DNA from 2 places in the Saccharopolyspora terrae genome. Region 1 is predicted to be linked to the other one. Evidence: riboswitches for the same ligand, from Rfam matches in the RefSeq annotation. Region 1 holds a riboswitch; the other holds the start of a gene.
What was found. A riboswitch is a leader RNA that binds a small molecule or an ion and turns the genes downstream of it on or off. The one in region 1 is predicted to bind glycine.
Positions count from the first base shown of each region.

Region 1 (3,407 bases):
CGAGCGACTCGGTGGCGCTGGCGCTGCGCATCGGAGTTCCGATCCACGCCGACGAGTCGGTGCTCGACGAGGCCGGGTTGATCATTCCGGACGAGCAGGAGGACGAGGTGGAGAAGTTCCGCGAGTTCCTCGACTCCGTCTCCCCGGAGGACTTCCGCGGTGCCGACACCTGAGGACCGGCGCTTCGGGAACTAGTCCGAACAGACCACACCGGCCCCCGGGTTGCACCAGCAGCCCGGGGGCCGGGTTCTTGCTCCGGCGAACGAGAGCGCCCGCGGCCCGCGCGTCGCGTTGACCCGCCTGCTGAGTGGGCATACCTTCGGACTTACGCGAATTGCCCCGGTGTGATTCAGCCGGTGTACGGCTTCGCGGCCCTGGATCGAAACGGTCCGGGCGCTGGTGATCGTCGTCGTCGGCTTCGGGCCGGACGAGGGGAGGCAGGCGTGGTGGAGGAAGCAGCGACCTCGGATGCTGCGGAGCAGGGTGAGCTGTTCCCCGACGCCTCTGCCCCGGACGAGCTGGTCGGTTACCGCGGGCCGGCGGCCTGCCAGATCGCGGGCATCACCTACCGGCAGCTCGACTACTGGGCTCGCACCAAGCTGGTCGGGCCGTCCATCCGCGGCGCAGCCGGGTCGGGCTCGCAGCGGTTGTACTCGTTCAAGGACATCCTGGTGCTCAAGGTCGTCAAGCGCCTGCTGGACACCGGGGTGTCGCTGCACAACATCCGGGTCGCGGTGGAGCACCTGCGCAAGCGCGGCGTTCAGGACCTGGCGAAGCTGACGCTGTTCAGCGACGGCACCACGGTCTACGAGTGCACCTCCGCGGAGGAGGTGGTCGATCTGCTGCAGGGCGGACAGGGAGTGTTCGGCATCGCGGTCAGCGGTGCGATGCGCGAGATCAGCGGGACCATCCACGAGTTCCCGGCCGAGCGGGCCGACGGTGGCGAGAACATCGAGTCGGCGATCAACGACGAGCTCGCGGCCCGCCGACGCGACCGCCAGGCGGAGACCGGCTGAACGACCGGCATCGTCCATGTGTGCGGTAGCCGACATTGATGGTCTGATAAACCGCGTTGATCGGGTAGTCTGAGCGCCATCGCCGACCCCGTGCGGGAGAGTCCGGTCCTGGTCCTGCCAGGGCAGGCGCCGAAGGAGCAACTCTCCCCGACAACCTCTCAGGCCACCTGGACCGCACGGGCGAGATACCTCTGGAAAGCGGGCACACCTAGTGAGTGGGCCCCGCCGACGGTGCAAGCCCGGTCCGCCGGGTGAAGCTCTCAGGCGTTCGCTCCGCGAACGGGGACAGAGGGGGAGAGCAGCATCTGCTGCCGCCCTTTGTTCGCCGCGATGAGTGAGGTTTTGGCGATGACCGACGCGACGCACGACCGCATCCCTCTGGCCGCGCTGGAGCACGGCAGGCCGTTCGCTGACCGCCACGTCGGGCCGATGCCCGCCGAACTGGCCCGCATGCTCGACGTCATCGGCGTCGGCTCCCTGGAAGAACTGGGCCAGAAGGCCGTGCCGGACACCATCCGCGAGGGAGACCTGCAGCTGTCGCTGCCGGAACCGGCCACCGAGACCGAGGCGCTGGCGGAGCTGCGCGACCTCGCCGGTCGCTGCACCCCGCACACCGAGATGATCGGCCTGGGCTACTACGGCACGGTCACCCCGCCGGTGATCCTCCGCAACGTGCTGGAGAGCCCCGCCTGGTACACGGCCTACACGCCCTACCAGCCGGAGATCTCGCAGGGCCGGCTGGAGGCGCTGCTGAACTTCCAGACCGTGGTCGCCGACCTGGCCGGGGTTCCGGTCTCCAACGCCTCGATGCTCGACGAGGCCACCGCCGCGGCCGAGGGCATGACCCTGGTGCGCCGCGCGGGCAAGTCCAAGTCGTCGCGCTTCCTGGTCGACGCCGACACGCTGCCGCAGACCATCGCGGTCATCGAGACCCGCGCCGAGCCGCTGGGCATCGAGGTCGTGGTGGCCGACCTGACCTCGGGTGAGCTGCCCGAGGGCGAGTTCTTCGGGGCGCTGCTGTCCTACCCGGGTGCCTCCGGCGCGGTGCGCGACCAGGAGGCGCTGATCGCCGCGATCCACGAGCGCGGCGCGAAGGTCGTCGTGGCCACCGACCTGCTGGCGCTGACGCTGCTGCGCGCGCCCGGCGAGATCGGTGCCGACGTCGTCGTGGGCAACACCCAGCGCTTCGGCGTGCCGATGGGCTTCGGCGGTCCGCACGCCGGGTTCATGGCCGTCGCCAAGGGCCTGGAGCGGCAGCTGCCGGGCCGTCTGGTGGGCGTGAGCGTCGACGTCGAGGGCAACCAGGCCTACCGGCTCGCGCTGCAGACCCGCGAGCAGCACATCCGCCGTGAGAAGGCCACCAGCAACATCTGCACCGCGCAGGTGCTGCTGGCCGTGGTCGCCTCGATGTACGCGGTCTACCACGGCCCGGACGGGCTCAAGGCGATCGCGACCCGCGCGCACCGGATGGCCAGCGTGCTCGCCGAGCAGCTGCGCCGCGGCGGCGTCGAGGTCGTGCACGGCGAGTTCTTCGACACCGTGGTCGCCAAGGTCCCCGGCAAGGCCGACGAGGTGCTGGCCGCCGCGCGCCGTGGCGGGGTGAACCTGCGCCGCGTGGACTCCGACCACGTGGGCATCAGCTGCGACGAGACCACCACCCGCGCCCACCTGGCCGTGGTGTGGGAGGCCTTCGGCGTGACCGCCGGTGACGTCGAGCAGCTCGACGTCGAGACCGACGACGCGCTGCCGGGCGCGCTGGCCCGCACGTCGGAGTACCTGACGCACCCGGTGTTCCACACGCACCGCTCCGAGACCTCGCTGCTGCGCTACGTGCGGCAGCTGTCGGACAAGGACATCGCGCTGGACCGCAGCATGATCCCGCTGGGCTCGTGCACGATGAAGCTCAACGCGACCGCGGAGATGGAGCCGATCACCTGGCCCGAGTTCTCCTCGCTGCACCCCTTCGCGCCCGCGCAGGACGCCGAAGGCCTGCTCAAGGTCGTCTCCGACCTGCAGGAGTGGCTCGCGGAGGTCACCGGCTACGACGCGGTCAGCCTGCAGCCCAACGCGGGCAGCCAGGGCGAGTTCGCGGGCCTGCTGGCCATCCGCGCCTACCACCACAGCCGTGGTGAGGCCGAGCGCGAGGTGTGCCTGATCCCGGCGAGCGCGCACGGCACCAACGCCGCCAGCGCCGTGATGGCCGGGATGCGCGTGGTCGTGGTCCGCTGCGACGAGCAGGGCAACATCGAGATGGACCACCTGCGCGAGCTCGTCGGCAAGCACGCTCAGGACCTCGCCGCGATCATGATCACCTACCCGTCCACCCACGGCGTCTACGAGGACACCGTGCGGGAGGTCTGCGGGCTGGTGCACGACGCGGGCGGTCAGGTC
Region 1 is NZ_SMKS01000011.1:56,930-60,336, forward strand. Features, by position in the region: gene E1181_RS09765 (bifunctional nuclease family protein) at 1-173, shown strand, start outside; gene E1181_RS09770 (MerR family transcriptional regulator) at 444-1,016, shown strand; glycine riboswitch at 1,100-1,201, shown strand; gene gcvP (aminomethyl-transferring glycine dehydrogenase) at 1,365-3,407, shown strand, end outside.

Region 2 (3,407 bases), on a different contig from region 1:
CGGGTCGTCGAGGTCGACCTCCACCAGCTGGCCGATCCGCTTCATCCGGTACCGGAAGGTGTTGGGGTGCACCCGGAGCTCACGGCCCGCCTGCCGGGGATCGCCCGGGTGCCGCAGCCAGGCGTGCAGGGTGGCCTGGTAGTCGGTGCCCTGCCCGCGATCGTGCTCGCGCAGCACCGCCAAAGGACCCAGCGCGGCAACACCGGCGTCGGTGGCGGCGCCCGCCATCCGGCTGAGGACCAGCAGGTGCCACAGGTCCTCGTAAACCGCGACGGGCTGCCGCACCAGCCCCGTGCGCAGCATCCCGATCAGCTCATCGGCCTGGGCTCGGGAGCTCGGGATGTCGGTGACCGCCACGGACGTTCCCACCGCGACGAGCGGGCGAGGGGACAGGTCGTGCGACAGCAGCGCCTGGCGCAGCTCCGGCCAGCCGCCCCCGCGAGCCTTGTCAGGCACCAGCGCGTAGAGCACGGTGCCGATCTCGGTGACCAGCGGTCGTCGTCCGATGCCCCGCGTGATCCACTCCCACATCGCCAGCCGCTGCCCTTCGGCCGGTTCGTCGGAGGCGGGCATCTCGATCGCGATGACGCGGTGCTCCTCGTTGGGCACCGCCAGCTCGCTGGCCGCCGCCCGCCAGCCGTCGCTGCCGTCGAGCAGCAGCCGCACCTGCTCGGCCGTCCTCCGCCGCTGCACGTCGGCGACCGCGCGCCAGCGCAACAACTGCAGCGCCACCAGCGGTGCCGTGTCGGCGAAGGCGGTCGCGCGCTCCTCCGAGACGGGGCCGGGCACCACCGCCCACATCGAGCCGAGCAGCTCGCCGCCCATCCTGATCGGCATCACCAGGCGCGGCAGCGTCCCGTCCTGCTGAGCGGGCACGAAGATCGCCGAACTGCCCTTGGTGAGCTGCCGGAACGTGCCTCGGGCGCGGAACTTCGCGAGCACGTCGTCCGGTTGCTTGCGGCCCATGATCGTGGAGACCCGCGCCGGATCGGTCAGGTCCTGCCGGGCCGAATACGCCAGCACCTGCGAATGGGCGTCTTCGATGGTCACCGGCGCGTCCACGACGTCGGCGACCGCGTCGGCGAGCCGGAACAGGTCCGCGACACCGATGCCGCTCTCCTCCGCCTGCCTGATCCCGCCCGCCAGGGCCGCGCGGATCAGCCACACCAGCTGCGCCCACGCGGTGCCCGGACGCACCTCCACCAGCGCCACATCCGCGCCCCGCGCGGCTTCCACGACAGCGGCCTCAGCGGACACCGGTGGCTTGAGCAGCACCGCGGCCGCGCCTTGCTCGCCGCAGTCGCGCACCAGCCGCACCGCCTGCTCGACGTCGCCGATCCCCACCCCCAGCACCAGGTCGCCTCCGGTCGCCGTCGTGGGCTGATCCGGTTCGGCGATCACCACGTCGCCGGCGACGGTGTTGGGTTCCGGGCTGAACACTGTGCGCAGCAGGGCCGGGCCCACTCGCTCGACCAGCGCCCGGATGTCGAGCATCGAAGGGTCCTCCTCGACCAAGGACGTGCCGGCGGAGATCACATGTCCATTGACAGTCTCGCTGGCCCGTTTATCGTTGCTGAGCAAGCCGACAATCGCATACCGGCCATCGACCCCGTGCGGGAGAGACCCTGCCAGCAGTGCAGGGCGCCGAAGGAGCAACACTCCCCAGCAAACTCTCAGGCACCCATGACCGCTCGGGCGAGGCAACTCTGGAAAGCGTCCGTCGTCACCGACGGGCCACCCACGGTGCAAGCCGCTCGCGCGGCGAAGCTCTCAGGTTCCGCAACAGAGGGGGAGGCCCAGCCGAAACCGGGGACGCACGTCCCTTCGAAACAGCTATGGAGCCTCCCTCATGTCGCTGCCCACGAACCTGTCCTACACCGAAGAGCACGAGTGGATCGAGGACCGCGGCGAGATCGCGCGGATCGGCATCACCGAGCACGCCGCGGGCGCCCTGGGTGACATCGTCTTCGTCCAGCTCCCCGAGGTCGGCGACCAGATCGAGTCCGGCCAGGCGTGTGGCGAGCTGGAGTCCACCAAGTCCGTCAGCGACCTGTTCGCGCCCGTCACCGGCGAGGTCGTGGCCATCAACGAGTCCGTTGTGGACGACCCGGCCGTGGTCAACGCCGACCCCTACGGCGAGGGCTGGCTGATCGAGGTGCGCGTGACCGAGACGGGTGCGACCCTCACGGCCCAGCAGTACTCGGAATTGATCAACGAGTAGCCGCGGAGCCCGGAACGAGGCGAGGCGATCAATGACGATCAGTGTCTTCGACCTGTTCTCGGTGGGGATCGGCCCGTCCAGTTCGCACACCGTGGGGCCGATGCGCGCAGCGCAGCGGTTCACCGCGAAGCTGCGGTCGAACGGGACCATCTCCAGGGTCAACAGGGTCAAAGCGGAGTTGTTCGGTTCCCTTGGCGCGACCGGTCGCGGTCACGGCAGCCCGAACGCGGTCCTTCTCGGGTTGGAAGGGCATCGCCCGGAGTCGGTGGATCCGGTGGCTGGCGCGCAGCGCGTCGACGAAATCGACAGGAGCGGGTTGCTGCGGCTCGGCGGTGATCACGTGCTGTCCTTCACCAGCGCGCGAGATCTGGTGCTGCACCGGCGCAAATCGCTGCCGGAACACCCCAACGGCATGCGCTTCACCGCCATCGGCAACGACGGGAGCGAGCTGGAGTCGGCGGTCTACTACTCGGTGGGCGGCGGCTTCGTCGTGGACGAGGACGCGGCCAGTGCCGACCGGATCAAGGCGGATGACACGGCGGTTCCCATGCCCTTCAGCACGGGCGCCGACCTGCTGATCCGCAGCGCCGAGTCGGATCTGCCGATCAGCGGGGTGATGCTCGCCAACGAGCTGTCGTGGCGGGAGGAACCCGCGGTGCGGGCGGGGCTGCTGGACATCTGGCGGGTGATGCGGGAATGCGTCGACAATGGTTGCCGCAACACCGGTGAGCTGCCCGGCGGCTTGAAGGTGCGCAGGCGCGCGGCCGAGTTGGCCGCGAAGCTGACCGATCGGGACGATCCGCTGGAGTGGGTCACCCTGTTCGCGCTGGCGGTCAACGAGGAGAACGCCGCGGGCGGGCGCGTGGTGACCGCGCCGACCAACGGCGCGGCGGGCATCGTGCCCGCGGTGCTGCACTACTACGCGCGGTTCGTGCCTGGTGCCGACGAGGACGGCGTGGTGCGCTTCCTGCTCACGGCCGGGGCGATCGGCGTGCTGTTCAAGGAGAACGCGTCCATCTCCGGCGCGGAGGTCGGCTGCCAGGGCGAAGTCGGTTCGGCGTGCTCGATGGCCGCGGCCGGGTTGGCCGAAGTGCTCGGCGGCACGCCGAGCCAGGTGGAGAACGCCGCGGAGATCGCGATGGAGCACAACCTGGGGCTCACCTGCGATCCGATCGGCGGGCTGGTG
Region 2 is NZ_SMKS01000003.1:124,966-128,372, reverse strand. Features, by position in the region: gene E1181_RS03550 (PucR family transcriptional regulator) at 1-1,494, opposite strand, end outside; glycine riboswitch at 1,605-1,700, shown strand; glycine riboswitch at 1,701-1,796, shown strand; gene gcvH (glycine cleavage system protein GcvH) at 1,850-2,221, shown strand; gene E1181_RS03540 (L-serine ammonia-lyase) at 2,253-3,407, shown strand, end outside.
Region 2: it holds a riboswitch for glycine, as region 1 does, so the genes downstream of both, gcvH (glycine cleavage system protein GcvH) here and gcvP (aminomethyl-transferring glycine dehydrogenase) in region 1, are expected to answer to the same signal.